Regions from separate parts of the Virgibacillus sp. DJP39 genome, predicted to be linked through region 1. Evidence: a T-box and tRNA genes for the amino acid it is inferred to sense, from the RefSeq annotation. Region 1 holds a T-box; the other holds one or more tRNA genes.
The links. The T-box of region 1 lies ahead of ACOI1D_RS00450 (valine--tRNA ligase). A T-box ahead of a tRNA ligase gene usually reads a tRNA of that ligase, here a tRNA-Val.
Positions count from the first base shown of each region.

Region 2: it has a tRNA-Val gene. The T-box ahead of ACOI1D_RS00450 (valine--tRNA ligase) is inferred to sense a tRNA for this amino acid. The anticodon was not compared.

Region 1 covers NZ_JBMERP010000001.1:78,948-95,748, reverse strand. Annotated here, with positions in the region: gene ACOI1D_RS00450 (valine--tRNA ligase) at 1-1,906, opposite strand, end outside; T-box leader at 2,001-2,228, opposite strand; gene ACOI1D_RS00445 (hypothetical protein) at 2,366-2,554, shown strand; gene ACOI1D_RS00440 (hypothetical protein) at 2,551-3,288, opposite strand; gene spoVID (stage VI sporulation protein D) at 3,718-4,689, opposite strand; gene hemL (glutamate-1-semialdehyde 2,1-aminomutase) at 4,981-6,270, opposite strand; gene hemB (porphobilinogen synthase) at 6,304-7,284, opposite strand; gene ACOI1D_RS00420 (uroporphyrinogen-III synthase) at 7,281-8,066, opposite strand; gene hemC (hydroxymethylbilane synthase) at 8,070-8,996, opposite strand; gene ccsA (cytochrome c biogenesis protein CcsA) at 9,012-9,830, opposite strand; gene hemA (glutamyl-tRNA reductase) at 9,851-11,224, opposite strand; gene ACOI1D_RS00400 (LiaI-LiaF-like domain-containing protein) at 11,434-11,916, shown strand; gene ACOI1D_RS00395 (amino acid ABC transporter ATP-binding protein) at 11,946-12,686, opposite strand; gene ACOI1D_RS00390 (amino acid ABC transporter permease) at 12,702-13,364, opposite strand; gene ACOI1D_RS00385 (transporter substrate-binding domain-containing protein) at 13,427-14,245, opposite strand; gene yihA (ribosome biogenesis GTP-binding protein YihA/YsxC) at 14,586-15,167, opposite strand; gene lon (endopeptidase La) at 15,154-16,801, opposite strand, start outside.
Region 2 covers NZ_JBMERP010000036.1:17,220-34,020, forward strand. Annotated here, with positions in the region: gene thrS (threonine--tRNA ligase) at 1-47, opposite strand, end outside; gene ACOI1D_RS12570 (hypothetical protein) at 668-805, opposite strand; gene ACOI1D_RS12575 (DUF3231 family protein) at 960-1,964, opposite strand; gene ACOI1D_RS12580 (ABC transporter substrate-binding protein) at 2,190-2,624, shown strand; gene ACOI1D_RS12585 (ABC transporter substrate-binding protein) at 2,709-3,737, shown strand; gene ACOI1D_RS12590 (SDR family oxidoreductase) at 4,063-4,824, opposite strand; gene ACOI1D_RS12595 (alpha/beta hydrolase) at 5,048-6,010, opposite strand; gene nagZ (beta-N-acetylhexosaminidase) at 6,259-7,956, opposite strand; gene ACOI1D_RS12605 (hypothetical protein) at 8,411-8,971, shown strand; gene ACOI1D_RS12610 (heavy metal translocating P-type ATPase) at 9,060-11,171, opposite strand; gene ACOI1D_RS12615 (ArsR/SmtB family transcription factor) at 11,164-11,532, opposite strand; tRNA gene ACOI1D_RS12620 (tRNA-Val) at 12,162-12,234, opposite strand; gene ACOI1D_RS12625 (Spo0E family sporulation regulatory protein-aspartic acid phosphatase) at 12,531-12,710, shown strand; gene ACOI1D_RS12630 (PAS domain S-box protein) at 12,803-14,443, opposite strand; gene ACOI1D_RS12635 (DUF3231 family protein) at 14,645-15,649, shown strand; gene ACOI1D_RS12640 (DUF2798 domain-containing protein) at 15,884-16,117, shown strand; gene ACOI1D_RS12645 (hypothetical protein) at 16,242-16,598, opposite strand; gene ACOI1D_RS12650 (serine hydrolase domain-containing protein) at 16,604-16,801, opposite strand, start outside.

The DNA.
Region 1 (16,801 bases):
CCGCTTCACCGAAATCATATTTTGCTGTATTTTTAGATACATGGTCAATCGTTTCATTAAGTCTAGTTAAAATCCATTTATCTGCTACCGATTTTTCACCTGTTAAATCAATGTCGTCGTAAGTGAACTCCTCCATATTCATTAGACAGAACCGTGATGCATTCCATATTTTATTGGCAAAGTTCCAAGTTGATTCTACCTTTTCCCAATAAAAACGAAGATCCTGACCTGGAGAAGATCCAGTTAATAAAAAGTATCGAAGTGAATCAGCACCGTATTTATCGATAACCTCCATCGGATCAACACCGTTTCCAAGGGATTTACTCATTTTGCGTCCATCCGCATCTCGAATTAAGCCATGCATGAGCACATCTTTAAATGGACGTTCTTCTGTAAATTCAATCGATTGGAAAATCATTCGGGCAACCCAAAAGAAAATAATATCATAACCAGTAACCAATACATCGGTTGGGAAATAACGCTTAAAATCCTCTGAATCTTTATCTGGCCATCCCATTGTCGAAAAAGGCCATAAAGCAGACGAGAACCAGGTATCCAACACATCTTCATCCTGTTCCCAATTTTCTATGTCAGCTGGAGCTTCTTTTCCAACATACAGTTCATTGGTTTCTTTGTGATACCATGCCGGAATTCGATGTCCCCACCACAATTGCCTGGAGATACACCAATCTCTAATATTATCCATCCAATTAAGGTAGGTATTTTCAAATCGTTCCGGTACAAAATTTACTTTATTATCACCTTTTTGCATTTCAACGGAAGCATTTCCAAGCGGCTGCATATTAACAAACCATTGTGTAGACAAATATGGTTCAACAACAGCATCGCTTCGTTCGGAATGACCAACTGTATGTGTATGATCTTCTATTTTAAATAGTACGCCAAGTTCTTTTAGATCATTTACAATTTGTTTACGACAATCAAACCGATCAAGGCCTTTATATTTCCCTGCATTTTCATTCATTGAACCGTCTTCATTCATTACCAATACACGCTCAAGATTATGCCTATTTCCAATTTCAAAATCATTCGGATCATGGGCAGGTGTTATCTTAACAGCACCAGAACCAAACTCACGGTCAACATAATCGTCAGCAACTATTTCAATTTCACGGCCAACAATTGGCAAAACAACCTTTTTACCTACTAGATGCTTGTAACGTTCATCTTTTGGATGTACTGCAATTGCAGTATCACCAAGCATCGTTTCAGGTCGTGTAGTTGCAATTTCAATAGACAGGTCACTATCCTTAATTGGATATCTTAAATGATAAAAATGTCCTTGTATTTCCTTATGAATAACTTCAATATCTGATAGTGCTGTTTTTGTTTTTGGATCCCAATTTATGATATATTCTCCACGATAAATTAATCCTTTATTGTACAGACTTACGAATACTTCACGAACAGCTTCAGATAAGCCCTCATCCATTGTAAATCGTTCGCGTGAATAGTCTAAACCTAGTCCTAACTTTTCCCATTGTTGGCGAATAACACTAGCATACTCTTCTTTCCAATCCCATACTTTTTCAATAAATTTTTCGCGGCCAAGGTCGTAGCGGGATTCACCTTGCTCCCTTAACTTCGCTTCCACCTTAGCCTGCGTGGCAATCCCCGCATGGTCCATCCCAGGTAACCATAAAACATCATACCCTTGCATACGTTTCATTCTTGAAACAGTGTCTTGCATAGCAGTATCCCAAGCATGACCCAAGTGCAGCTTGCCAGTTACGTTTGGTGGGGGTATTACGATAGTGAAAGGTTCTTTTTCAGGATCACCAGTAGCTTCAAAATATTTCCCATCTAACCAAAACTGATAACGGTTCTTTTCCACAGACTCGGGATTATATTTTGAAGGTAATTCATTTTTTTGTTTGTCTGACATAATTTTTCCTCCTCAAACTAGTAATGCTAGCAATGCGATACCCGTCTTTTTATAAAAAATAATTCCATGAAACACAAAAAAATCCCTCCATCCTATAAAGGACGAAAAGATTGCTTCCGTGGTACCACCTTCGTTTGCAGGCTAAAAATAAACATGCACACTCATCATTTGTAACGGATCTAATCCGACTTCTTCTACCAAATAAATTTCAAAGAAGTAGCATCATGGGCGACATTCCAAGTAAATAGACCTGGGAAATTCTCAGCTTGTATTTCCCTCTCTTAAGGTATTACCTTGTACTCTTCCCAATCATTGCCTTTTGTTTTTCAGTTTATTATTTATCATACTACCTATTTCCGGCTAAAAAATCAACTAATATTACTATACTTTGCACAAAAACAAGGTGTTTATACATATTATAATAAAAATAATTTTATTTGTGAAGGGCGTGACAGCATTATGGCTAGATATTATAGGTATAAGATGCCACCATGGGCGAGAAATTGCATTATTGTTATAGAAAAAGTGACATTACCGATTGTGATTTTTCAACTAATACGCACACTGTTTATTCCAACTACTTTTGATGTCTTTTTGTTAGGTATTTTAATAGGTGTTTTTGTTGCTTTCTACTTGGAATGGATTTAATCTGTATCGTCATTACTTTCCAAATTTAAGTTATTTCTGGACCAGTCAACCATCTGGAGTAAAAATCGTTGGTTACGTTTTAATACCATTATGTACTCCATCATGGATTGGTCGGTAGTTCTGGTTGCATAACCCTCAACAGTTTGGAAGTATTCTGTAGGATCGAGCAGATAAATAGCAAGTAATTCTTTTTCAATCTGAACGAGACTGTTCTCTTTTCTATATAGAGTAAAGTACTCTGAAAGGTTCGTAGTTCCCAAATCCAGGTTATATAACTGGCATTTAATCATTGATACGATATCAAGTACTGCATTAGCATGAAAATAATCTGTCTGACTGCTTTGGTATAGGTTTCCTTTTACTAGCAAATTTTTAATATTATTTTGACCATAACAAAGACAATATCTCCACTCACTCACTTTCAATATCTCCGAATTAAATTGGTCTAGACGATTTAATAATTCTCTTACTATGTAATCTATGTCACGATAATGCGTACAAATTAACAACTCAACCGGCGCCATATATCTCTTCTGTTCAAATTCATCTATATATTGTTCGAACCGCTTCTGATATTCAATACAGGAATCATAATATTTCTTAAAATCTTTTTGAATATTTTCTTTATTGATAGGTATAGTCTGTAACGTACTATGATGTGCAGCTCCAATATTTCGATATATGTCTGATATAGAAAGCCTTTTTCCATATGTATTTTTATTATAATTTTCCATAGAACTCCTCACATTCCAAAAGCCATGCAAACCTTTTTGTATTAAATTTAACCCATAAGTCTTAAGTCAAACCACTATAAATTAGCGGCCTGACTTAGGATCTTAATGCGGGCAAAAATATAGAAGTTTTAAATTAAGTTTGCAAAAGACTCTTTTGTAAAGTTTTGTTGCTCCTTAACCCTCGCAGTTGATGAAAAGTGCGACGTAGCTGTTGTGTTGATTTCCGCTACGGCCAGTCTCTTTCCTCGGGTGGCCACTCGTGCCCATGGAATCAACCGTTATCCAGAAATATCACCCGTCGTGACCATGGAATCAACCGTCACGTTTAGTCACGTCGCAGATTATAGACTTTGTCAATAATCTTAAAGAACCGCCTTGCAAAATAAACAATTATTTAACTTTTATCTAATATTACAGATTTAGTGCCTTTTACTTGCTTGAATTTACGGGGATATAAAGTAACTGTCCTTCAGTTATTGTATCTTCGTCCAACTTATTTTGTTTAGAAATTTGAAGTGGATTTACCTGATATCTCTCCGCAATGGTGTCAATGGTATCATTATCCTGTACGATACATAATTTCATTTTAGAATATCTTTCTTCGTCCTGCCTAAACATATTAGACAAGTAATCAATCTTTTCACCTTTTTCTTCCTCTTCGTCTTTCTCTTTATCCTCTGAGGGTTTTACAGATGACTTAGGTATCCTTTCGGGTACTTCTTCATCTAATTCTTCATCATTCAAATATTCATCGCGTGGCATATACGTTTCACGTGTTTGCGCTAATTCCTGAACACTTGTATCTATTTCTTCCTGTTCATAGCTCTCTTCAGGTTTTTGTGCTTGGTTAGCTTCTACCTCTTCCTTTACGTCAAAACGAAATGTATCTTCGTAATTATCTTTCAATGTAAAAACTTCTTCTTGATTTTGCTCTACTGATTCAGTGTCCGTTTTTGTCTCTATAACATCATTTATCCCCTGAATGGCAATGATTGATGTTAACCTGAGTTGGTTTTGCTCAGGAATCTCATAATCAAAGTAGTCAATAGACACTGTTACATCATCCATATCATTTACGCGATAAGTTGGAACAGATATTTCTACGGGGAAACGATGAGAAAAGGATGTTTCTCCCCTCTCCGATTCAAATACCTGCTCTACATATCGACGGGCAGGATATTCATCTGAAATAGGATCATTATTTCTCTCATCACCATCATTAACTCTTTGGTATTCCCCTTTTAATTCAATTACTCCTCTAATAGATATATAATCATTAAATGGCTGAATAGATATCTCAGGTTCAAGTGCTATACTAATAACTTCTGCAACTTCCTGTCCCCGTTCAAAGTAAAGTGATTCATTAAGCTCAAAGCTAAACACTGCATTTTCTTGCGCCAAATTATTTCCTCCTTCCCAATACTAAAAATAAACATATTGTTTATATCACTATATGATTTCAGTTTGCATTATATGATTTTAAGATTTTATACCTAAGAACAAAAGCGCAAGCGCCCTTTTATGCGAGCCCATAAAAACGCCCCGTACTGTGACTTTATCGGTACTAATACGTCCTGGACTCCTGCGTTGGACGTGGCTGTTTAGGTGTCTAGTTAGTCACAATCTTTGAAATCTATAGTCCAAACAACAAAAAAGCATGCTATCAAAATTAATTGATAGCATGCCTAATCTTTATTTGTTTATTTGAGAGAAAGCTTGTCTTATTGCATTGATTGTATTCTCTATATCTTCATCTGTATGCGCTGTCGATAAAAATAAACCTTCGAATTGAGAAGGGGGCAGAAAGATACCTGCTTCAATCATTGCACGATAATACTGTGCAAAATAATCTAAATTTGATTTTTTGGCACTATCAAAATCCTGTACAGGTTCATTGGTAAAGAAAACGCCTACCATAGAGCCAGCACGATTTATTTGTAGTGGAATATCAAAATCAATTGCAGCCTGTTCAAACCCAGCAACTAACTGATCGACTTTTTCATTCATTTTAGTATAGCTTTCTTCTGTTAATGCATTTAATGTCTCATATCCTGCAGTCATAGCAAGGGGATTACCAGACAATGTTCCAGCTTGATAGATAGGGCCAGATGGAGCAACATGCTCCATGATTTCACGCTTACCACCATATGCTCCAACTGGTAGTCCACCACCGATAACTTTGCCTAAACAGGTCATATCAGGAATCACCCCAAAATATCCCTGTGCACATTCGTAACCAACACGAAAGCCAGTCATTACCTCGTCAAAAATAAGGATTGTTCCATAATCTTGTGTGATTGACCTTAACCCCTGCAGAAAGTCATCCTGAGGAGGGACTACACCCATATTTCCTGAAACAGGCTCGACGATAACAGCTGCAATTTCACTACCATAGTTGGCAAACGCAAGACGTAAACTTTCCAGGTCATTATAAGGAACTGTAATTGTATTCTCAGCTACTGAAGCTGGTACTCCAGGACTGTCTGGTAATCCTAACGTTGCTACACCAGATCCAGCTTTGATCAATAATGAATCACCATGACCATGGTAATTCCCTTCGAATTTTAAAATTTTGTCGCGGCCAGTATAACCTCTAGCAACACGTAAAGCACTCATAGTTGCTTCTGTTCCTGAGTTAACCATTCTAACCATTTCGACCGACGGCACCCGATTAATCACTAGCTGTGCCAATTTATTTTCTATTAATGTTGGTGCACCAAAGCTAGTACCTTTTTCAGCGGTTTCCTTCAGTTTTGAGACAACACGGTCATCTGCATGTCCGTGAATTAATGGCCCCCAGCTTAGTACATAATCAATATATTCGTTGCCATCGATATCTTTGATTTTTGAACCTTTGCCAGATTCCATGAATATTGGGGACATACCAACAGATTTGAATGCTCTTACAGGTGAATTAACACCACCGGGCATTAGATCTACTGCTTCTTTATATGCGTCAACTGATTGATCAAATTGTTTCATACAAGCTCACCTCATTTAAGTATTTTTTATCGATTACTCACTTAACCAACGTGCGACATCTTTTGCAAAATAGGTTATGATAAGATCCGCTCCTGCTCGTTTCATTGATGTAAGCTTTTCTAATACCAGTGATTTCTCGTCAATCCATCCATTCATTGCAGCCGCTTTAACCATTGCGTACTCACCACTAACATTGTAAGCTACAATCGGTGCGTTGAAGTTATCTTTGATGTCCCGAACGATATCGAGATAAGACAAAGCAGGTTTGACGATAAGAAAATCTGCCCCTTCCTCGATATCCGATTCTGCTTCACGAATAGCTTCTAACCGATTTGCTGAATCCATCTGGTACGATTTACGATCCCCAAATTGCGGGGTACTATCAGCAGCGTCACGAAATGGTCCATAGAACGCCGAAGCATATTTAACTGCATAAGACATAATTGGAATTGAAGAGTAGCCAGCTTCATCCAGCGCAGTACGGATTGCTATAACAAATCCATCCATCATATTTGAAGGCGCAATGATATCTGCTCCAGCTTCAACTTGAGAAACAGCAGTTTTTGCTAACAATTTTAATGATTCATCATTGTCAACATCTTCATTATGAATAACTCCACAATGACCATGAGACGTAAATTCACACAGGCATGTGTCTGCTATTAATAACAATTCTGGCACTTCTTTTTTAATAAGACGAATTGCCTGTTGCACAATCCCATCATTCACATAAGCCCCTGTACCAATTTCGTCTTTCTCATTTGGAACACCAAAGACAATTACGGAAGAGATCCCTAAATCTCGTACCTCTTTCATCTCATCTGAAAGGTTGTCTAGTGATAATTGGAAAACCCCCGGCATAGAAGAAACTTCATTGCGTATGTTTTCTCCCTCTATAACAAAGAACGGATATATTAAGTCCTCTTTTCGAAGGTGATTCTCGCGCACAATCTTTCGTATTGTAGCCGATGAACGAAGTCTACGATGACGCTTAAACTCAAAATTATTAGTCATTGCAACCTATCCTTTCGTTTTATGTAGTGAGAAATAGTGTTGACTATTCCCTCAATTGTAAAATAGTTTGGTGACATTGTCTGATTAAACCCATTTTCTATTGCGCGAGACTCGGTTGTTGTACCGATACAAACACAAGGAAGATCCTTTAGTTTTTCGATATGTTTAGCTTCTATGCCCATCTCCAAAAATGCATCCACAGCTGATGGACTAGTAAAAGTAAGGTAATCAGGATACCTTTTGTTAAGATAGTTTTTTAACGTCGCCTGACTATCAAAATCACTCATGGTTTTATAGGATATCACTTCGTCAAAACCTACACCATGTTTAACTAGGTCTTCTTGAATAACATTAAGGGACTTGCTCCCTTTCACTATTAATAGAGGGCCCTTTAATGGGATCCGTTGTAAAAATTCTATTGCTAATGTTTTAGCATTATAAACGGAAGGAAGAAAACTTGCTGATAAGCCGTATTCATGCAGAGCTTTTTCTGTTTTATGACCGACAACAGCAAATTTTGGGGTGTTGGACTTGATTAGGTCGAGTTCTTGCTGGTTTAGTTGCTTAAAAAAACAATCAACACCATTTGCACTTGTGAAAATTATCCATTCGTAATTTATGAACTTTTCAAGTCGTTCTACTGCAAAGCTTTTACAAGTCACTTTGACTAATGGAATTTGAACAGGCACACCACCAAGTTCAACTATTAAATCAGCAAGAGATTTTGCTTTACTTTTTTCCCTGGTTATAAAAATCTCTTTTCCTTCTAATAGTTGTTCCATTGTTTACTCAAGCTCCTCTTTCACTTCATCCACAATTTTTTTTGCACCTCGAGCAATTAACTTAGTGGCTGCCTCTTCTCCAACTGCAACTGGATTAGTACCTCGTACAGTTTCACTTAATACAGTTGTTCCATCTGCACTTGCCACAAGAGCATTTAATACGATTTCTTCATTCTCCAAGTGAGCATAGCCAGCAACCGGTACTTGGCAGCTACCTTCTAATAACTTTAAAAATGTCCGTTCTGCAGTAACCGTAATAGTCGAATATTCATTATTAATTTTGGCTAGCATTTCCCGTACTTCCGTATCATCCTCGCGGCACTCAATAGCTAGTGCTCCTTGTCCAACTGCAGGTACACACATTTCCGGGTCAAGGTATTCGGTAATCAGATTTTCATTCCAACCAACTCGCTGCATTCCTGCCACAGCTAATATGATTGCGTCATAATCCTCTTCTTCAAGTTTACGTAAGCGGGTTTCGATATTGCCACGGATTGATTTTATCTTAACATCAGGACGCTGAGCCAGGACTTGCGCTGCTCTTCTTAAACTGCTTGTACCAACAATAGCGCCATCAGGTAAATCGTTTAATTTTACGTTGTCTTTGGAAATATAAGCATCTCTATGATCTGCTCGTTCTGGAATGGAAGAAATGGTTAGCCCTTCTGGCATAACGGATGGCATATCTTTCATACTATGAACAGCGAAATCTATTTCCTTATCATACATAGCCTGTTCAATTTCTTTTACGAAAAGTCCCTTACCTCCAACTTTTGATAACGTGACATCAAGGATTTTATCCCCTTTTGTCATTATTTTTCTAGTTTCAAACTCATATGGAACACCAGCTTTTTTCAGCTCATTGATTACCCACTCAGTTTGGGTTAATGCAAGATTACTTTTTCTAGTTCCAACAATTATTTTACGCATGATTCTGTCTCCTCCTTAGAGATGAAAATTTGATAATAAACTAAATAGCAGAAAATTAATCAGTAGTATTAGAAAAGCTGCAGTATTGTAGATTGCTATTGATTTTCCTTGATGCCCTTTTACCATTCGTAATACTAAATAAAGCGTATATACACCAAGTACAAATATCGAACCCAATGTCTTAAGGTCAAACCAGTAAAACTCCGCATTTGAGACATATGCCCAAACTACTCCGAGAATTATACCAAGTAATAACAATGGAACACCTAATGTTACTGCTTTAAAAGAATATTGATCTAACTGCTTTAAATCTCCTAGCCTCCACATCCAGTTAATACCCTGTTTGTTTTTTAGTAATCGGTACTGAACCAGATACATAATAGAAAGCAAAAAGGATAGTGTGAAAAATCCATAAGAAACAATGGACAATGTAATATGTGTAATTAATATTTCGTTTACTAATTGAACACCTTGTGCCAACCCCTGCTGCTGTGCTTCAGTGAGTATATACATCAGTAAAATAAAGAATCCAAACAAATTAGTAAAAAATACAATAAAATGTATGGAAAACAAATGGTTAATAATTAATGAAAAAGTTACTAATACCCAGGCGTAAAAAAACAAACCATCATACAGGGAAAGTACAGGAAAGCTATGGTCGACAAACGCTTGTTTAAATAAAAAAAAGCTTTGAATAACCCAGACCATACTAAGTAACCAGAAAGCCATCCGATTAGCTCTCTGGTTACTTTGAATAAAATCAATAAAATAGCAGGTTACACTTAGACCATAAATGATTAGAATAATCTCATAAAGCCATCTGGATTCAAACATAGTGGTAATATCCTTTCATCTTAATTCGTCGTTACGTTTTCTACTAATGGAAAGGATATTTTCTTATCTTTTTCTGCATTGCTCAGTTCATTGTTTTTTTGGGATTGCTTGTCCAATTCTTCCTGTACTTCTTGTTTGATACCGAATATATCCATAAACAGCGCTAGCTTTTCATCTGAATTTTTTCCTGCAGCCAGTTCTTTCGCTTGATTGACAGGTTCTTTTAGCAATTGATTAATGATACTTTTTGTGTGCTTATTTAACACTTTCTTTTCCCGCGCTGTTAAATCAGGCATTTTACGCTCGATGCTCTCCATTGTTTCTTCCTGAATAGATAGCGCTTTTTGTCTTAATGCCGAAATGACAGGAACAACACCTAAAGTTTGTAACCAATCATTAAACATGACAATTTCAGCTTCAAGCATAATCTCTATTGCAACTGCAGCTTTTTTTCGTGAATTTAAATTTTGGTCAACTATATGCTGCAGGTCATCTATATCATACAAAAAAATACTGTCTAGCTGACTGATTGCAGGATCAATGTCTCGTGGTACTGCAATATCCACTAAGAACAACGGGCTTCCTTTGCGCTTTTTCTGTATTGGTTCAATCATATCTTTGGTAATTACGACAGAATCCGAACCAGTTGAGCTAATTAGAATATCCGCTTCCTGCAATACGGCTAACAGGTTTTCAGCGTGCTCAGCGGTTGCATCAAATTTATTAGCTAGTTCAACCGCTTTTTCAAATGTACGGTTTACCATTGTTATCTTCTTAGCACCAGAGCCATAAAGATTTTTAACAGCTAATTCTCCCATTTTTCCTGCGCCAAATATAACGATGTGTTTGTGTTGCAGATCGCCAAATATTTTTTTTGCTAATTCAACTGCAGCATAGCTTATTGACACAGCATGCTCACCAATAGCTGTGTCCTTATGGGCCTTTTTCGCAAAAGTAACTGTTTGTTTAAATAATTCATTAAAAATTGTTCCAGTAGTTCTCATTTTTTGAGCAGTTAAAAATGCTTGTTTTACTTGTCCAAGAATTTGAGTTTCACCTAGAACCATGGAATCAAGACCAGCAGAAACTTTAAATAAATGCTCAACTGCACTATCAGCTTCTAAAATACGCAAATAAGGAGAGAACTCCTCTTTATCTATTTGAAACCAATCTGCTAAAAATTGTTTTATATAATAACGTCCAGTGTGAACTTGATCAACCACAGCATATATTTCAGTGCGGTTACATGTAGAAACAATTACATTTTCTAAAATGCTTTTCTGTGTGTGCAAAAGCAACATCGCATTATTAATGTCCTGTTCAGAAAACGTCAATTTTTCCCTAACTTCAACTGGGGCTGATTTATAGTTAAACCCTACTTTTAATATATGCACAACGATCTACCCCCAACAAATCTTAAAACATAATCTTTTTTAATTATAACATAGATAATAAGTGCTATTTCTGTTAAAATGTGAACAGATTTTGAATCCATTTATTTTAATTTATATTTGTTTACGAACTCGTATGTACTTTATCATAACAGAATGTCATAAGCAAGAAATCGATTTGCTATATACTTGAGTTAAAGAAAGGAAACCTAATGAAAAAACAAAATGTATTTTCAGGCTATTTATTAATTGGAATTGGTTTGTATTTTTTATTAAGCAAACTAGAAATTCCAATCATCACAGATTTTTATTCTTGGCCTACTCTATTTATTATTATCGGTCTAGCTTTCCTTATACATTGCTACAAAACAAAAGATTATCAGAACCTGCTTAGTGGTACGATTATTCTGGGGCTTGGAATCCATTTTCATGGAATTAATCATTATTCATTCTGGATTGATCATTGGGGAATTTACTTACTAATTGTTGGTATTGCCTTCATTATACGCTTTCTTAAAACCAGGGATGGACTATTCACAGGTCTTGTTCTTGTTAGTGTCTCACTAATGATAGTATTTTCCGTAAATCTCCCATCCTATTTAAGTTGGTTTTATCAACTAGTTAAACTACTCGAGATGTTTTGGCCAGTTGTGTTAATTGCCTTAGGATTACTTTTGCTCAAACGAAAAAAGTAAACGTGCCAGATTCAGCACGTTTACTTTTTTTACAGAATTGAACTTAAAAATGCTTGTGTACGTTCTTCTTGTGGACTATCAAACAATTCTTTGGGATCTCCGCGTTCAACAATCTTTCCATCATGCATATAAATGACTCTATCGCCTACTTCACGAGCAAATCCCATTTCATGTGTCACGACCACCATCGTCATTCCTTCTTCAGCAAGCTGTTTCATAGTAGATAATACTTCTCCTACCAATTCAGGGTCAAGTGCCGATGTTGGTTCATCAAAAAGCATTACATCCGGTTTCATTGCTAAAGCACGTGCTATCGCAACTCTTTGTTTTTGGCCCCCAGACAATGTTGATGGATATACATCATATTTGTCAGCAAGACCAACCTTTTCCAATAGTTCCTTACCATCTCTAATTGCATCTTCTTTCTTGATACCCTTCACCTGGGTTGGTGCTTCAATTACGTTACCAAGCACGGTCTTATGTGGAAAAAGATTAAAATGTTGAAACACCATTCCAACACGTTCTCGAACCTTGTTCAGGTTATGTGTATTTTTTTCGATTTGTTCGCCCTCTATAGTTATAATTCCACTGTTTTTCATTTCCAAAAAGTTCAAACAACGAAGTAGAGTACTTTTTCCAGATCCACTAGCACCTATTAATACAACAACATCACTTTCTTTTACTGTCATATCAATGTCTTTAAGTACATGCAAATCGCCAAAAGATTTATTTAATTTTTCTACTTTTATCATTTCTTGTTTCTCACTCATACTAAACACCCCCTGTTAATCGCTTTTAGACAATTTTTTCTCAAGTTTATTAACTGCTAAAGTAAGTATTAGTACAATAAATAGGTAATAAACAGCTACAGTCAAATAATACGGTAGGTAATCAAAGTTATTGGAGCCAAGTGTACTAGCTACACCAAATAATTCCTGCATTCCAATGAAAGATACAAGCGAGGAGTCTTTTATACCTATAATGAATTGGTTACCAAGTGAGGGAACTGCACGGCGAAAAGCCTGTGGCAAAATAATTCTCCGCATTGTAAGTCCTTGTGTCATACCGAGTGTACGTCCTGCTTCGGTTTGCCCTTTATCAATAGATTGAATTGAACCACGAATAATTTCAGCGATATAAGCTCCACTATGAAAAGCAAGTCCTGCTGTCCCTGCCCAAAATGGAGATAAAAGTATAATTTCAGACAAACCATAATACAGAACGAATATTTGTACTATAAGTGGCGTACCGCGAACGATCCATATATATGCGTCAGCGATCCACTCTAAAATTTTTATATTTGAAATTTTAAATATGGCAAAAACTAAGCCGATACCAAACGCAATAACCAATGAGGCTGCTGATAATAGAAATGTAAGTTTGAGACCCTCAATAAAGACGTCTAAACTTCCGATAAACACATCAAAAAAGTGCGTTATTGCTGACAATTGTTTCACTCCTTAAAGGGACAAATGTGCGCTTAATAAGCGCACATTTGCTTCCTCATATCTTATTTTACTTCTTTAGGTTCGTCGGTAATGTCTACACCAATCCATTCTTTTGATAGTTCTGCAAGTTTTCCACTTTCTTTTAATTCCTGTAAAGCTTCGTTAATTGCTTTCAATAATTTATCGTTACCTTTTGCAACCGCAACAGCTTGTTTACTGACACCCAATTGTCCACGGCTTTCTATTTTCAAACCACTGTCAATTGCTGTTTGACCGGTAATCTTATCTGTAATTACTGCATCATGGTGACCCTTTGCAAGTGATTGCAGTGCAACAACATCACTGTCTACCTGTGGAATATCATCGGTATATTTTTTGGCAATATCTACATAAGTAGAGCCCCTTGAAACGGAAATTTCTTTACCTTCTAGATCGGCAGCTGACTCAATGTCACTGTCAGGTCGTGTATATATCACTGGACCTGAATAGTAGTAAGGATCTGAGAAGTTGACCTCCTTAAGACGTTTCTCATTTATTGTATGGCTTGCCACCGCTATATCATAACGACCAGATTTTACACCAGTTACAATGGCAGCAAATTTAGCTTTTTGCTGTACAGCTTCTAGACCAAGCTTTTCAGCAATTGCTTCAGCTACTGCAATGTCATAGCCAATCATTTCTCCATCTTTCATATAACTAAATGGCTTGAACTCTCCAGAAGCAGCAAAGTTAAGCTTTCCTTCTTCAATTAATTTAAATTCTTCACCTGAAGCATCACCTGATGTACTATCCCCAGTTGTTTCAGATCCTTCATCTGATCCACATGCTGCCAACAGCAAAGTTAGCAAAGTGAAAATTAATATAATAGTTAGTTTCTTAATGATCAACACATCCCCTTTTATATTTTAGCCCGCACAATAATATGTATAAATCTATATTCTTTTCAGAACTAATTTATATAATTATAACAAGTTAACAGAAAATATACTAATTGCATGCAATTCTATATTTTTGACTATTTGTACAAATTCACCACTGTAATGAAAATATCTCTTTGTACCTTACAAATATTAATAAATGCACCATAATACTCTAATAAACGAATGACACTGTCTTTTCTATTGATACTAAAAAAGCCTTGATGAAGGCTTCATCAAGGCTTTTTTAGCAGTGAAGTATACACAAGGCTTGGTGATAAGCCAGGTTCTCTACTAAGTAGTTTTATAGATATTGTCTAATTACACCCCAAGCTTCATCCTTGCCCTCACTTGTTTCAGCGGAGAATGGAATAACTAAGTCATCTTTGTCCATTTGGAGTGTTTCCCTAGTTCTTTTTAGGTGTTTAGCTTTTTTCCCTTTAGCAATTTTATCTAGCTTAGTTGCAATCACGATAACTCGTAGTTCAAAGTGTTTTAAAAATTGATACATGCTAATGTCATCAGCAGTCGGTTCATGACGGATGTCTGTTATAAGCATAACAGCTTTCAAAGTATCTCTAGTTTCAAAGTACTCTTCCATCATGACGCCCCATTTATCACGCTCTGATTTTGAGACTTTAGCATAGCCATAGCCAGGAACATCAACAAAGTAAAAAAACTGATTGATTTTATAAAAATTTAATGTCTGTGTTTTCCCTGGTTTAGATGATGTTCTTGCCAAATTTTTACGGTTAATTAATTTGTTAATAAAAGAAGATTTACCAACATTTGATCTGCCTGCCAAGGCAATCTCTGGCAAGCGATCATTTGGATATTGCTTTTGACTAACTGCACTAATAACAATCTCAGCGTTATTTACTTTCATTTGCTTCTCCCACCAATGCATGGTCTAATACTTGATCTAAATGGTTAACCTTAATGAATGTCAAATCATCACGTACACTTTTTGGAATATCATCAATATCTTTCGCATTTTCTTCAGGAATAATAATCGTCGTAATACCGGCTCTGTGAGCACTTAAAGATTTTTCCTTCAACCCACCTATTGGAAGGACACGCCCGCGTAACGTGATTTCTCCTGTCATCCCAACTTCTTTTTTAACAGCACGTCCTGTAAGCGCCGAAACTAGAGCGGTAGCCATTGTAATTCCTGCTGATGGACCATCTTTTGGAGTAGCCCCCTCAGGCACATGAATATGAATGTCAAAGGTTTCATGAAAATTTGGGTCTATATTCAATTCGGTTGCCCTGGATCGAATATAACTGAATGCTGCTTGAGCTGACTCCTTCATTACATCCCCAAGCTTACCGGTTAAGGTTAATTTACCTTTACCTGGATAATGGGAAACCTCAATAGAAAGAATATCACCCCCGGCAGCTGTATATGCTAATCCAGTTGCAGTTCCAATTTGATCCTCTTGTTCCATTTGACCATATCGATAAACCGCTTTCCCTAAAAGTTCTTCAATATTTTTTGTTGTTACGATAATCTTTTTCTTATCTTCAGATATTATTATTTTGGCTGCTTTACGACAAAGTCTTGCGAGTTGACGTTCTAAACTACGTACACCAGCTTCACGTGTATAAGTACGAATCAACATTAATAACGCTTCATCACGAAGTTGCAAATTACCCTTTTTCAAGCCATTTTCTTTTAGTTGTTTTGGTAACAAATGCTCTTTTGCTATATGAAGTTTCTCTACTTCTGTATATCCTGCTATCGAAATTAGTTCCATTCTATCTAATAGTGGACCAGGAATATTATTCACATAATTAGCAGTTGCAATAAACAAAACGTTCGACAAATCATAGGTTTCTTCAATAAAATGGTCGCTGAAGTTACTATTTTGCTCTGGGTCAAGAACCTCTAACATTGCTGACGAAGGATCCCCACGAAAATCATTGGACATCTTATCAATCTCATCTAAAAGAAATACAGGATTAACTGATTTTGCCTTTTTCATTCCTTGAATGATTCGGCCAGGCATAGCACCTATATAAGTTCGTCTATGACCCCTGATTTCAGCCTCGTCACGTACTCCACCAAGTGATACACGAACAAAGTTGCGATTTATTGCTCGAGCAACTGATTTTGCCAGGGAAGTTTTGCCTACGCCTGGAGGTCCAACAATACAAAGAATAGGTCCTTTTATAGAGTTGGTTAATTTCTGAACAGCAAGGTATTCCAGCACACGTTCTTTTACTTTTTCGAGTCCATAATGGTCCTCATCAAGTATTTTATGGGCACGCTCAATCTCAATTGTGTCTTGGGTTTCATTTGTCCAGGGTAAATTTGATAACCACTCAAGGTAATTTCGGATAACTGAACTCTCAGCAGAACTTTGTGGAACTTTTTCATAACGATCCAATTCCTTTAACGCAACTTCCAGGATTCGTTCGGGCATATCTGATTGTTCGATTTTCTCACGAATCTGATCGACCTCACCGGATTTACCTTCTCTATCACCAAGTTCTTTTTGAATGGCTTTTAACTGTTCA
Region 2 (16,801 bases), on a different contig from region 1:
TTTTCGCTACCATCCGGGAACCGAATGTTAATTTCCTTCTGACTCATGTTTCAACACTCCTATTTTATAATTCAAACAAAAAAACACACCCATCCCTAAAAAGGGACGAGTGTATGTAAGACCCGTGGTTCCACCCAACTTCCCAACACCAGAACGGCTGATGGCTTCGTTTAAGCTATATCGTCGCTTTTTACGGTTTGGATACTTTCATTTTCCCCATCACTGCTCCAAGGTGGTAAGTAATTTTCTTTGTTAGGGAGCTTCCAGCCATGACTCCCTTCTCTGTATGCCTCTTAAGAATTACTCGTGTCCTTATCTTCACTTTTTTATTATTAAATTTTACAAATAAAAAAACACACTCCATCCCTAACCAAAAGGGACGAGTGTGTAATCTCGTGGTTCCACCCAACTTCTCATCACTTAACCTAACAAGTGATGACTTCATTGTGCTGTATCGTAGCATACCCGGTATTGACTACTAGTTGTTCACCAATACTGCTCCAAGGTGGTAAGGTTCTTTTCAGCGTTGGGAAGCTTCCAGCAGTGACTTCCCTCTCTGTAACCTGTTAAAAGAAATTTTTGTCCTTATCGTCGCGTGGTTATAATTTAATTTAATATATAGGATTAGCAACGGTAAGTCAATACCTAATAGTAGATTACAGTTTTTTTAATTCATCTTTTGAATAGCACGCCAACCGTGCGCTTCTTGTTTTTCCAAATAGCTTTCTACCTTGATTTCCTGAAGTTCCAATACAATTGGTTGTAGAGAAACATAGCATTCATTTGAAGCATAATTAATAGTCACCTTAACAACTTTGAATCCATTGCGATATCCTGGATATTATCTAATATGTCCCTATTAGCAGGAAGAATATCAGATTCAATTGATTACCCAACTTCATTGGTACTAGGCAGCTATCCGACTTCCTAATTCGCATGGCACCTTAGCAGCTCCGCACTTAGCTCTCTGCCAAAGCATCTCGGTCGGGGAACATCGGGGGTTTTTCCAGCCAGCCGTTCTTAATCATCAGGTTTGCACCGTCTTCTACATAAAGACTAATTTCTCCAATTAATTTTGTATATTTCAAAGCAAGATCTCGTCTTTGTGCAACTGATAGTGCCGCTCCATAGTACCCAATGGCAACAGAAACTAACGTAACAGTATGGAACGCCATTAATTTATCCGAGAAGGGAGGCACCGTTGAATCTGTTACCTCTCCCTGCCACATCGGTGGGGAGGGAAGGTTATCCTTTGCTAAAAGTCCTCCCATATCCTTAATTTGTTTTTCACAAAGTTTGGCACCACGTTGTAAAAAGGCTCTTAGTTCCTTTGATTGCGCCACTTGGCTAAATGCTACTTCCAACACAACCTTTACAATTGTTTTTATCATATTGTGGTGAAGACCACTTACCTCAATGGAATTTAATGGCCTTTTCTTGCCAAACCAACCGGTCAAATAGTGTTGATCGTTAACAAACTCAACCTCTTTTGGTACGTCCAAATGTGGAGGTTTACTTAGAATTCCCTTTTCCAGCATTAGGCCAAGGATACGATCATAAAGATTTGCAGTCTCCGAAAGACACGTTGCATAGTAGTTCCTCTGATCCTTACGTACCGAGGTAGTCGTACAGAGAGAATAGCTGTTCATACCATGTAGGGTCATGACTTGCATATAAACTAAGATAAGATTGTCAGAAAAGAGGCGCGGTGCACCCTTGTCCACATCTTCTTTTGTAAATCCTTTTGGAACTATGAATTTTTCATTTTTAAACATGTCTTTTAATTTTTTGATATGAGAATTTGACAAATCAAGGGAAGATTTTAAAATGACGATAATCTCTTTGTCTTTACAGTTTTCTAACAAATGAGTAATCATGCAAATCGACATTGTATCGTTCTGATATTGTGTCCAAAGGTTTGCAAGCTCCGCTGAGGTCAATCGGTTATTAGAATTGTTGTTCACTATTAAAAAACACTCCTAAAAAATATGTACTTACCCTTCTATTATTACTACTTATCCGTACTTCTATGCACAAGTAAACACGGGGACAAGGTAAGCTTTCTCCGCGTTCCATAGTGATAAATTTGTCTGACAAGGAATAAACATTAGTAGGGTGATGCGGAAAGGAGTTGGAAAATGAGTAAATCGTCGTTTCAAGGTCCCTCAACGGAGGGCACTATCCATGTTGTGGACCCTTCCCCTCTCAACTGGCTGTATATTCTATTCAATACAATGGAAGAAGCGGTAAGGGCTGATCACTTAGGGCGGATTGTTTCATCGCTTGCAACGGATTACAAGTGGCTGGATGACACGACGCTTGAGTTACAGCTGCGTAAAGGAGTAGTCTACCATGATGGTGAGTTTTTTAACGCAGAAAACGTGAGCCAAAATTACGATGAGGTCAAGCAATGGATCGCCCCACATCCCCCTGGCACTTGGTTGAATTTACCGGATGGAACAGGTTTGGAAGTAGTGGATGCATTCACTGTCAGGTATAACCTTCCCAAGACAGATGGTTTGGCATTAGGAAAATTACGTGCTCACCACTACGCCAATCATCTTTTCTGGAATGAGCTCGGTTTTGGTTATGCTAAACTTGGTACCGCTGAAGGACATTGGTGAGTGTTGGACGCACCAGGCCCGTGGGGTACTGGACCATTCATTCTTTCTAGTGGTTTCTCTTCAATAAATAATATACAAGCAATAATGATTCAAGAGCCTTTTGCATCTACATGGCTTAAAACAGATGAGGACCGTACACCGTATGTTGTATTGGACGCTAATCCACATTATTGGAATAAAACTAGAGGCCCTAGATTAGATCGAGTCGTATTTCGAAATGAACTTACTCCTGACCTCGCCTTACATTTATGTACCACAACGGAAGGACAGGTAGATATCGTCACACAGGTTCCACCTAAGCACGCCAAAATGGTGAGTTCATCTGCCTATGCAAAATTAGTAAACGTCAACAGCAACCGTATTCTTGCGGGAACGTTTAATCGTTTTAAACGAGATGTTAGTTTTGATGATAAAAATATTAGATTAGCACTAAACCTAGCGATCCAACGGGAAAAAATCATCCAAGAAGGTTTTTATGGATTCGCATCACATGTCCCGGCAATGACACCTCCTTGGGCATTTGATTACCCTGAGGAACTTTCTTCTAGGCAATATGATGCTTATCGTGCCAGAGAACTTTTTCAAGCTTCTCATTGGCCTGAAGGAAGAAGGATGAAAATCACGTCCACAGTTGAATTTGCACAAGCCGCCTATCTTATTGCAGCGGATATTGAAAACACCCTTCCAATCGGTGTCGATGTAAGCATCATTCCGCGCCATGAAGAAATAAAGTGGAAAAGAATCGTTGCCGAAAAAAAGTTAGTGCCTGCATGGGATATTATGCTCGCCAGTACAACCGCCTTGTTCTTAGAAGGTACACCTGCTTTCTTTCATCGGAAATTCTTTGGTTCGGATGGGGAATTACGAGTGGGGCCAGAGCTTCCAGCGTTTAATCAGTTGTTTAAAAAAATGGTAGCGCAAACGGATCAAACAAATCTACTAGAAGTTGCTAAGGAAATAGATAGATATGTGTATGAGGAAGCATTAGCCTTGTTCTTATGTAGTCCTCAAGATTTATATGCAGTAAATAGAAATGTTATCTTCCGGCCATACCGAACAACCTTTGAACTCGCCGACACAGAGGTAAACGAATTTCATTGGTCAAGGAGATAGCACGGTGCCTGTCATCCTAAACAATTCTGAATTGTTTGGATGACAGGCACCACCTACAAACGCTTCCAGCATACTAACCCTGACATATACTTATACTGTATCCCCTGCCAGAATATCATTTAACAATTCAAGTTTTAATGAATCACATTTCTTTCTACAATTGAAAAAAACATACACCCATCACTAAAAAGGGACGAGTGTATGCAATACCCGTGGTTCCACCCAACCCAGTAATGGCTGATGGCTTCGTTTAAGCTATATCTTCGCACCATTATAGTTTAGCCACGGTAAGTCAATGCCTGTTTTTAATCTAGACTTTTAAAAATTAAAACGCAGCGGTCCAACCACCATCCGCAGTTATAACTGTTCCGTTTACAAAACTTGATTCATCTGAAGCTAAGAATAAAGCAACTGTTGCTATTTCTTCAGGTTGCCCCATACGCGGCATAACAGCATGTGCACGTTGTGTACGACTTGCTCCAAACTCATTGATATTTTTAATGGATGAACCAATATTTGTTTCTACGCCACCAGGTGCTATTGCATTGCAGCGAATCCCTTTTTCTGCATACATGAATCCAGTATTCTTGGTTAAACCAACCACTGCATGTTTAGATGCTCCATATGCTGCACCTGCATGCGCACCATTTAGACCACCTGTAGAAGCTGTATTAATGATAACCCCTTTTCCTTTTTCCAGGAAAATTGGCATTGCTTTACGAGTTGCCCGCATAACACTCTTGGTATTGATATCAAAAATGAGATCCCATTTTTCGTCCGTGATATCACCAACAGGTTCCATAGAGTCCATGATTCCAGCGTTATTTACTAGAATATCCAATGTGCCATACTCACTTACTGCTGTATCGATCATCGTTTCAATATCTGTCAGCTCTGCCACATTTACTTTTACTGCTTTAGCTGTACCACCATTACTTACAATCTCGTCTACAACTGCTTCTGCACCTTCACTATTCAAATCAGCTAAAATAACTTTGGCACCCTCTTTGGCATAAAGCACGGATATTGCTTTCCCCATTCCTGAAGCTGCTCCAGTAACAATCGCTACTTTTCCTGCTAATTTCAATTAATTTTCCTCCTCAATCTATAGAACTTTCATATATGTTCATTCATTACACCACTAGTTTAATCTTCTTATTCGTTAACATCTGTGATTAAAATCACTAAATAATTAGAAACCTGGTTTATCGCTAACCTTTAAATGGGAAAACTTTAGTGCAAAAAGAGATTGAAGGCCAGGTGTAGATGCGCTTGTCAACAACCTCTTTAGAACTGTTGGTATGGAAACTCTATTTACTTTCCACAGGTGCTTCACGGTTCAACACATGTTTAACAGCACTCACATATTCTGTCAATGCCCGCTGACTGATCGCAGCATCTGGTGTTAGTACCTCAAACCCGTGATAACAGCCTGGATATAAATGAAATTCAACATCAACTCCTGCTCGACTAAGTCGGGTTACATAATCAAGCGTTTCGTCGCGAAATGGATCTAATTGCCCTACACATGTGTACGTATACGGTAGTCCCGAAAAGTCTTTTTCCCGGGCAGGTGCCGCGTACTTAGACACATTTTTCGTACCATTTTGTCCATTCAGATACATTTTCCAGCCTTTTTCATTTAAATCATGATTCCAAATCATGTTTCCGGTAACTTCCTGACTTGAAGGCGTATTATTATGATCATTAATCATTGGATAAAGTGGCATTTGAAAACATAATTTCGGCCCGTTTCTATCTCTAGTCAGTAGAGACAGAGCAGCTGTTAATCCACCTCCAGCACTTGCACCTGCTACGCCAATTCGAGTTGGGTCGACCCCTAACTTATCCGCATTTTCGGAAAACCATTTAAGCGCTGAATAGCAATCATCCAAAGCCGCTGGGTATGGACTTTCTGGTGCAAGCCGATAGTCTACTGATACTACTACACAATTGGCTTCTGTAACAAAACGCTGACACAAAACATCATTTTCTTCAGGAGTTCCAATTACATAACCACCACCATGAATCCACAATAAACCTGGTGATGTCCCATCCTTTTCTTTCGGTTCATAAATCCGGACGCGTACATGAGGATTATCCTCTGGGCCAGGAACCAAATGGTCGAAAATAACAACAGATTCATCTACTGGTATTTCAAGGGATGCAAGATTCTCCGCGCTAAATCTTCTAACTTCTTCAACATTATCCAAGTCAAGTGGTGGAAACAGTTCAAGCAACTCTCTCAATTCCGGATCAATTCTATTTTTCATAATAAGTCCCCTTCCTTTCAAAAATGCTAAACTTGTACCAACTATTAATTGTGCTTCTTAATCAATATGAAAAAGTTTAACTATTTATTACAGGCGGAAAATTCGAGGCATTAAATCTATGGTGCCTGGCACTTTGAACCGTATGGACTGCAATTGCTAAAGTTTATCAACTAACCAGGGATACAGGATTCTTTTCTTAGCAGAAAAAAGATTGGTATTTTCGATAGTCCACTAATATAAGGTACTCGCTAGTCAAGCACATTTTCAATAATTTGATTAAGTGCGTTTACATCTATTGCCTGTATCTTTTTATTATTTATGTTGTATTTCTGCTTCAACTCAATAATCCTACTAACACTCGTGTTAATTCTTTGTTCAGATATTTCACCGGTTGTTACAGCAGCTTTCAAGGCATCAATTACGGACACTACTTTGTTATACCCATGAGCCACTAAAATAATATCACTACCTGCCTTCACGGACTGGACCGCGGTTTGCTCAATACCATAGTTATTTGTTATAGCGTTCATGGTTATATCATCTGTAATTACTACTCCATTGAAATCAAGTTGCTTTCTTAAAAGGCCAGAAATGATTTTTTCAGACATGGTAGCAGGATATTGGTTGTCAATCTGTGGCAGTAAAATATGAGCAACCATCACCATATCTGCCCCGCTTTCAATAGCATTCTTAAACGGTATCAATTCAAGTTTATTAAGTTCTTCAAGGCTCTTATTAACTTTTGGTAGTTGTAAATGTGAATCAACTGACGTATCCCCATGCCCGGGGAAGTGTTTTATAACGGGAATGACATGTTGCGATTGAAGTCCTTTCATGGTTTGTATCCCTAACTTACTTACGACTTCAGGGTTATTTCCGAATGATCGATTTCCAATTATAGGATTGTCTGGATTGCTGTTCACATCAATCACTGGAGCAAAGTCAAGATTGAATCCAAATGCATTTAACTCTTTTCCAAGTAATGAACCAATGTCATAGGAGAATTCGGAGCTATTGACCGCACCAATCTTCTTATTTGTGGGAATTCCAGTTAAACCGCCAGGCAGTCTTGAAATACGACCACCTTCCTGATCAACACCTAAGAACAAAGGCAAAGATTTCTCAGCATTCTCTGCGATAATTTGATTTCGGAGTTTAACAGTTTGCTGTGGATTTTGTAGATTATCCTCATAAAAAATTATCCCACCTACATTGTATTTGTTTATAAGGATTTTCGTCTTTTGAGTGAGTACAGTACCAGAAATACCGGTAAACACCATTTGTCCAATTTTTTCTTCTAGACTCATTTTCTCAACTATCTCAGTAACCGTTTGTTGTGGCTTATGCAGCTTCGTGCTGACAGAAATATGATGCACCTCAGGATTTGGTTCATTTTCAGTTGGTTTTGGAAGTATCCATTTCAACTGGAATGGTGCATTCACTTGGTATATAAGAATGATTTGATTATGTGTATTATCTTTATAATAACGAACCTTGTCTGGTTCACCTAATTCTTTCTTAATTGTATTTAAGTGAATATTAGCTAGGTTCTTATGGTAGGAACGAACATCGAAAACTGTATTATCTTGATAGGCAACTGTAACGTAGCGGCTAGAAAAACTTTCATAAATCCCTTTTGAAGATACACTTGATTGCTTAGGTTCTCCCCATTTATCATGAACTGTTCCAATTTCCGTTTTGCCTGCAACAAATGGTGCTTGCATTATTTTTCCATGCTGGGAAAGGCCGAAAATATTTTTTATCAGACCCTTTCCATTTGAACCATCGTCTTTACTTGATTCTGGAGTTTCCTCCTCATTCTCTGGTGCAGAAACAGAACCAGATCCTTCATTTTTGGTAGCTTCGTCTCCCACTTTATTTTCTAACAATACAACCGTCACACCAATGATTATTATGAATAATAGAGAGTATCCCAGTTTCCTCATAAGGCAATCCTCCTTATCGTCCTACTATTATTATTCCCTATATTTTGAGAGAGAACATAAAAACATCCAAATAACTTTGCACATTAATTCATTGTTGCAAAAGCACAGTAGTATATCTCAACAATGCCTAAATAGGTTATTCACTTATACAAACTAGTCTATGTATCACTGTAGCATTTTCGACTTTTGAAGTGAACTGATGATATAGAATTCTCATCTCACCATAACAAAAACGCGAACCTTAAGGATCTCAAACCATTGGCGAACTGTTTACTTAAGGAGGTACCATTAGCTGGATTTATGCACAACAGTCTCAGTTTACATTTACAATAACAGTTCTTTTTTCACACTATTATATAAATAGTCGCCTTATAATAAGTTTATATAAATAATTAGAAGAAACTAGGTGAAACTAACATCAATTAAGAATAGTCCAGGATAGGTAGGTTTTTTTATGATTACTCAAGACTCTCACCCCGAATATAAGTATCCGACCGCTTCGCTATTATGGTCTTTAGCGTTACCTGGATTCGGCCAATTTTATAATGGTCAGATCTTATTAGGGACTATCTTGCTGTTCACAGAACTATTGGCGAACATATTGTCAGGTTTGAACCTTTCTATCTTTGAAACTTTTCATGGCAATTTTAAAAATTCACATGATGTTATGAATTATCAATGGGGAATGTTCTATCCTTCTATTTGGGGATTCTCGATGTGGCAAGCTTATAATTATGCAATTGCAGGTAACCAGCAAATAAAAGGAAAAAGAAGTAAAGCATATTTAACGGGGTTCTTCTTTGGTGGCGTGGTGGGGATGAATTTCGGGATATATTGGCATGTTTCTTTTCTTTACAGTCTCAAATTGTTTCATTTTTTAGAAAGTCCTATATGCCTGGGTCTAATCCTGGGAATAGTATGTGCTTTCTTAGGTCATTGGTTTGAAAAAACACTACATAGGATATTGCTTGCCCATCGTGTTGAAACTGCAGAAAAGGGTTCAAATTTTAACTAATTATAAAGTTATAGTGCAAATGAATATATGTTTCCAAATTAATTAAAAGAGGGACACCCAACTGGTATCCCTCTTTACATACTACTTTTTATTCCTTGACTCTTAACAGCCTTAAACTGTTTAGTGTTACGAGTAATGTGGCACCCATATCAGCAAATATCGCGATCCATAATGTTAACCAGCCTGGAATAACTAGTAGCAAGGCGATCAGTTTTATTACTAAAGAGAAAGTGATGTTTTGTTTTATGATTGCCAACGTCTTACGGCTCAATTTAATTGTATATGGCAATTTGCTCAAGTCATCAGACATTAGGGCGATATCAGCTGTTTCCAATGCTGTGTCTGTACCAGCCCCACCCATGGCAATACCGACTGTTGAAGCAGCAAGTGCTGGAGCATCATTTACACCATCTCCTACCATTGCAACACCTTGATGACTCGATCGTAGTTTTTTAATGAAATTTAATTTATCTTCTGGCAGCAGATCTGCTTGAATATCAGATACCCCTACTTCCTTCCCAATAGCTTCAGCAGTTCGTTTGTTATCACCTGTTAGCATGACAGTTTTTTTAATCCCTGCTTCATGTAGCTTACGAATCACCTCTTCTGATGAGCTTCTAACTTCATCAGAGACAGCAATTAAAGAAAGAATACCCTTTTCTGTTCCCAGAATCATTACTGTTTTCCCTTGTGATTGTAGCTGTGAAATGGTCTGTCTTTTGTCATTTTCAACTTCTCCATGTAACTCCTCAAAAAGGGAAGGACTTCCAACATAATATAAAGTGTTATCAATTCTTGCTTCGACACCTTTTCCAGTTATCGATTTGAAATCTTCTACAGACATTTCGTTATAAGTTAAGCCATTCTCTTCAGCCCTTTTCGTAATGGCTGAAGCTAGTGGGTGCTGTGAGCCGTTTTCAATTGACGCGGTAATCTTCAGTAACTCATCTTCAGTTCGGCCATACGTTACGATATCTGTTACAGCTGGTACACCTTTTGTTAATGTTCCGGTTTTATCAAAAGCAATAACCTTCAACGCCCCTGTTTCTTCTAAATAAATTCCACCTTTAATTAACACGCCGTTTTTCGCAGCATTCCCGATTGCTGTTACAATCGCAACTGGCGTGGAAACTACTAATGCACATGGGCAACCGACTACTAACACTGCTAATCCTTGATAAATCCAATCGCTCCAATCCCCACCAAATAGAGGCGGGATGGTTGCTATAAATAAAGCGATGATAATAATTGCCGGTGTATAATACTTCGCGAACTTATCTACAAATGCTTGAGATGGTGCTCGTTCTGCTTGTGCTTCTTCCACCAAATGAATAATTTTCGTAAGCGTGGTATCTTCCACTCGTTTTGTTACTTTTACTTCCATAAGTCCTTCTTCATTCAATGTTCCGGCAAAAACTTCATCATCAATCGTTTTTGTTACTGGAACGCTCTCTCCTGTTATTGCTGCTTGATTTAACGTTGATATCCCTTTGACAACAAGGCCATCCATTGCTAATTTTTGACCTGGTTTTACAATCATAATGTCACCAATTTTAATAGCTTCAACGTTAATCTTCATCTCTTCGCCATCCCGACGAATGATTGCTTCCTGTGGTGCGATGTCCATTAAAGATTCAATTGATTGACGTGCTTTATCCATCGAAAAACGTTCTAATGCTTCACTTACAGCAAACAGGATCACAACTGTTGCACCTTCACCCCATTCGCCAATCATTGCAGCTCCTAATATAGCAATGGTCATAAGCGTATTCATATCAAAATTAAGTCTAATGAGGTTTTTAAAACCTCTTATAAACAACGATAAACCACCAATTATAATTGCAGCTCCATAGCCCAACTTAGGTATAATACTTTCATCACCAAGCTGGATTCCAACTAACCAACTGATTACAATTAAAGCAGTAGAAATATAAACTTTTATGCTTTCTTTTTGTTTCCAAAACGATTTTTGTTCAGGTTTCTTTTCTTTCTCATCTCTCAATTTCAGATTTTCAAAGGCACCTGCCTTTTCAAGTTCTTCAATCGTAGTATTACCTGTAACCGCGATTTTTGAAGCACCAAAATTAACTTTTGCATCTTCAACACCATCCAGGTGCTGTACGTTCTTTTCGAACTTTTGGGCGCAGTTAGCTCAGGTCAATCCTTGTACCCGATATGTGACGGTTTCTTTTTCAGACATTGATTTTCAACTCCTTCTCATGCACTAATGCAAGCTGGATTAACTGTTTAATATGATCATCGTCCAGTGAATAAAATGCTAATTTACCTTCTTTTCGATACTTCACAATTCCTTGTTTCCGAAGCGTTCTCAAATGGTGAGATGCCGTTGCCACAGAAGATTCAATAATGTTGGCCACATCACATACACATAATTCATCATTTTGACAAAGGGCATAAGAAATTTTCGCTCTATTTTCATCAGCAAGTACTTTGAATAATTGGGTAATACTGGATATATCTACTTTCTGTAACTCTCCTTGAATATAATTTACCTTTTCCTCATCGTGACAGTAAACTTCACATAAATCCTTCTTATGCATTCATTATCCCTCCCAACATATTCAATCCTTCATTTGAATATAGTATATATCTTTACCTTTTGTTATTCAAGTGTATGTTTGAATGAATTGAAAAGTTCGGGGTCTGTATATAAAAAAAGGACTCTTTTCGTAAGTTTTGTTGCTTTTTAATCTTCGCAGTTGATACAAACTGCGAAGTAGTGAAAACTTTTTCGACGCTCTGCAGTCGCTGCGGAAAAATCACTACGCTTTCCGCGGGCTTGCGCTGAGCCTCCTCGATCGCAAAAAACGCTCACTGCGGGGTCTCAACACTTCGCTTTCCCGCAGGAGTCTTCGTGTTTTTCCTCCGCTACAAGATGTTTCAACAGTACTGTATGGCTCACTTACTATTACGATAGTTGATTGGAGCGGAGGACCGTTGACTCCAGCGGGAACAGCACGAGTCTGAAGACCCCGCAGAGTGGTTTTCTCGAGGAGGCTGAGGCCGTGCCCGCGGAAAGCAACGGTCCGTAGCGGAAAACAACCAGCAGTTACTTCGCATTTTATAGATTTTGTGTTAAATACAACAATCTTTTAATCTTTTAGAAAACAGCTAAAAACAAAAAAAGATCCGTACTAAATCAACTGATTAAGTACGGATCTTTACATAATGACTCCGATTGGGCTCGAACCAACGACCTCTTGCCTGTCAAGCAAGCGCTCTCCCGGCTGAGCTACGGAATCGTATGAAATTCACTAACACTTTTAACTATATATTATTTTCAATTGGCATGTCAACAAAATTTTTTCCATTTAACAGATTACAAGAAAAACAATTATATCAAGGAGCTAAATTAAGACATATTTCTTAGATTTTATAGTCTAAACTTCACAGCAAGTTATGTCCAAATCTATAATTATAGTAATAAATTACTAGCTATTTTTGTCTTTTATTGTCGAAACTATTTATTTATGATTATTTGTCTGAGATAATAACTATCGTGTCGAAAAAACGCTAAGGTGACGGTGAATATAATATAATGTTAGTTGAACAGATAGAATTAGATAGGGAAACATTAGTTTTGTTAATTGTTAAAAAAAGAAATGAAATGTTAATGCTGGCAGATAGGGATGGCTTGTCTTCCTGTAGGACAATTAGGTGCAGTCAGGAACTGGATTCGTTGTTAAATAGCTTACATAAGCTCCAACTTGCATCGTAAAAGATTCAAGCCCTTTTTCTCTGTAAATACTCCAAAACAAAAACTCAGTATAAAAACTGAGTTTTTGTTAATTTTTTAATTCAGATTCCCTTTTAGTCAACAAGTTCTCGAATTTTGTAGGAATCTCTCCCCGACTTTTTCGCCTCATAAAGTGCTATATCCGCACTTTTTAATATAGTAAAGGATGTTGTTGTACGGTCATTCACGGACATTGCAATTCCCATACTAGTAGTAACTTCCAGCCTTTTGCCATTTATGAACCAAGGTTTATTCATAGCGACTTTTATGGTCTCAGCAATCGACATGGCATTGCTGGATGCATCAATATCAGACAGAAGAAGGGCAAATTCATCGCCACCTAGTCTAGCAACCATATCATCAGTACGGATTGAACGGCTTACTCGTCTTCCAAATTCCTCAATCACTCCGTCGCCAACATCATGTCCAAGTGTATCGTTAATTTTCTTAAAGTAGTCAATATCCATCATAACTACAGCAAACGGATTATTGCTTGTTTGAAAGTCTTCCAATGTTTGCTCCAGACTCTCCATAAATAAACGTCGATTCGGTAAGTCTGTCAAAGGATCGTGGTTTGCTACGTGTTTTAGTTTTGCTTCATACTCTTTTCGTATATTTATATTTCTAGTGAGTACTACCATATGTATAAATTTATTCTTATTATCGAATACAGGTGTTCCATTCGCTTCGCACCAAACATATTCGTTCTTATCGTTAACCTGTTTTAACTGGATAGTAAATGAGTCACCATTTTTAATAGAACTTGTAAACTTCTCATCCAGGTGGCTTTTATCATCTGGATGAACATTATGCAAGAAAGACTTGCCTACATATTCCTCATGATCAAATCCTAATATATCTTTATAAGACGGTGAAGCATAAATGATTTCACCTTTATCATCAAGCAATGTTATTAAGTCATTAGCATGTTCTGCTATTACTCGAAAACGCTTTTCATTTTCTTCCAGCTTCTTTAATGAAGTTAGAGTTTCCGTTATGTCTCTTACAATACCAAATATGCCAATTACTTCATCATCGATTAGTAATGGTGTGACTTTTAATGGTATTTCAATTCGTTGACCTGTTTGATTTAATATTGCCAGATTAGTATCTTCAGTAACTCCGCTTGCCGCTTTCATAATTATATTTTTCGCAAGACTTATATCCTCTTTAACAACCAGCGAATCCATAGTCGATCCCAACAGTGCTTTGGGGTGAAATCCCATCACAGATTGTGTGGCAGCATTTCCATCCGTAATATGGCCATCCAAGTCAAATAAAAGAATGACATCCTTGTTATGGTCAAACAAAGATTGATATCTTTTTTTACTTTCATTTAATTCATACCAGGCTTTTTCTATCTCAATTTCCGTCCATTTTTCCTTCGTAATATCCTTGACCACTGCTACTACCTGTGTACATTTGTTCATTTCGTTAAACAAAGGAGTTAATTTCGTTTCAGAGTAGTATCTTTTACCTGAAGGAGAGACAAAAGAATCTTCAAATGTGTGGGGTTTTCTGCTTGTCAATACCTTAGTATAGTGCTGATAGAAGAAAGATGCGGTTTCCTGAGGATAAACTTCTCCAATTTTTTTACCCAGTACTTCTTGACTGAGCCCTGTTCCATCCATTGCTGCGCGATTTATAAAATCATAAATCAATTCAGTTTCATTTTCCACTCTAATTACAAATAACATGTCACTTATTCCGTCCATCAATACTCTATTAAAAGAAAACTCCGTTGAAGTATGCATATTTCTTTCCTTTCATAAGTGGTTTAGAAAAAGTATGTTTAAATCTACATCTTTCCTATACTAACACTGGATTTCTAATTTCAAAAGCCTTGTCCACTAACACTAATATTCTTAGCGTATTTTGGGAACACTAATTTTAAATCTATATTTGGTGGTGAAAGAATGGAAAACAATCATAATCCAAAACTAACCTCTTCTGAGTTAGCTTCATTATGGGGACAATATCAAAATGATACTCTTAGCATTTGTGTTATTCCCTATTTTCTAAATACCGTAGAAGACTCAGAAATATCCTCTATCTTAGACTACGGTTTAGAGTTGGCAAAGGATCACATAAGGGTAATTGAAGAAACGCTTAATGCTGAACAACATCCCATTCCAGTAGGGTTTTCAAAGCAGGATGTCAATGTAAATGCACCAAGACTCTTTTCTGATAGTTTTGTTCTTTTCTATATGACAAATATGGGTACCATGGGGCTCAATACATACAGTATTGCCTTACCTAATTCTACAAGAAAAGATATTCGCGATTTTTATACGTCCTGTCTCTATTCTTCTGCTGAACTTTATAACCGGTCATCGGATTTAATGTTAAAAAAGGGAATTATGGTCCGTCCCCCGTATGTTTCCTATCCTGAACAAGCTGAATTTGTTCATAAACAACATTTTTTGGCTGGGTGGATTGGGGAAGAGAGGCCACTTACAACAATTGAAATATCAAATTTATTTTTCAATTTGCAACGAAATGCACTTGGGAATTCTCTTCTAACAGGGTTTTCACAAGTGGCAGGTTCAAAAGATGTTCGAAAGTATATGGTCAGAGGGGCTGAAATCTCCAAGCATCACAGTGCAGTATTTACCAAGTTTTTGAATAACGACAATTTACCATCACCAATGACTTGGGATTCACAACCAACACGTTCAAAAGTAGCACCTTTTTCGGATAAACTTATGATGTTTCATACTACTGCTCTGAATGCAATCGGAATTGGTTATTACGGTGCCTCTTTAGGCCTGAGCCCAAGGAGAGATTTAGCAGCAGCTTATACGCGTTTAATAGCGGAGATTGGACTATATACAGAGGATGGTGCGAATATCATGATTAACAACCGTTGGCTGGAGAAACCGCCATCCTCTCCAGACAGAAAAGGTCTTGCTAAGGGATAGAAAAAATGGTGGATTACAATGATATGTACTCTAAATTGAACACAGGTGAGCAACTTAGAGAGATGAAAAATGCCTTGTTTGTCATCTAGGCAGATTTAACGAACCCTTAATGTTAACAGAACTGTCACTTACACAAAAAAATCCAGGGATATATAATTACCTTTATGCAAAAAGAAAGGGAGTTTTAATGTTCCTAGCAATAATAAAAAAGAAGGTATTATTTTCGGGATTTTTATGTGTTTTGGAATGGTTCTTATTATGTCAGTGTATGGACTTGTGCTGACTTCCATTACAACAGGAATTAAAGGTTCATTTTTTATAGCATACCTTAAAATAACTGGTTTGAACTTTATCGTCACACTTCCATCGCAGTTACTAATTGTTGGACCAATCTCACGGAGGTTATTAACAACCACAAGTAGCAAAATTATACATGTGAAAATACGTTGTTTTTTTGCTCTCAGGTAGAGTTAAACTAATTGTGTACTTACAAGACTTTAATTTTGGTTAACTCTTGCTCAATTCCACTCATTATATCAAATGCTCCATCTGACTTATTCGAGGAAACAACAACTTGAATAGATAAGTTAGGTTAATAAGCAGAATGAAAGCTAACACCAGGGTCATATCCCATTATATGGTATTTAAGGATACCATCTTCTGTTTGTTTCTTAATCCATATACCATAACCATAGAAGCCATTTTCATTGACCTGAGTATGAGTTGATAAGAGTTTATTGGTATACGATTCATCTAAAAGCTGAAAATTCATAAGTGCTTTCCATAACTTAGCCATATCTTTGGCTGTCACAAATGCACCACCATCGGAACCACCTTTTACAGGCAAAGAATAATTATTTGTTTTCCAACTTCCATCAGGCCTATCAATATAACCTAATGCTGTATTTGGAGGTAGAGAATCAAATGAAAAATACCCAGAGTTCTTCATACCGGCTAAAGTTCACTTGCCTCTTCAACAATTAATCCTAAAAGAATATAACCAGCATTGTAATATGAAACGATTCTCCTGGTTGGTTTTTCATAGGATTGTCCTGAAATAATGGTAAGAAATCTTTTAACTCTCTTACATGATACATTGGGTTCCCAGATTTCCTCAAAATCATCCATTACATCTTCATCAAAGTAATCTGG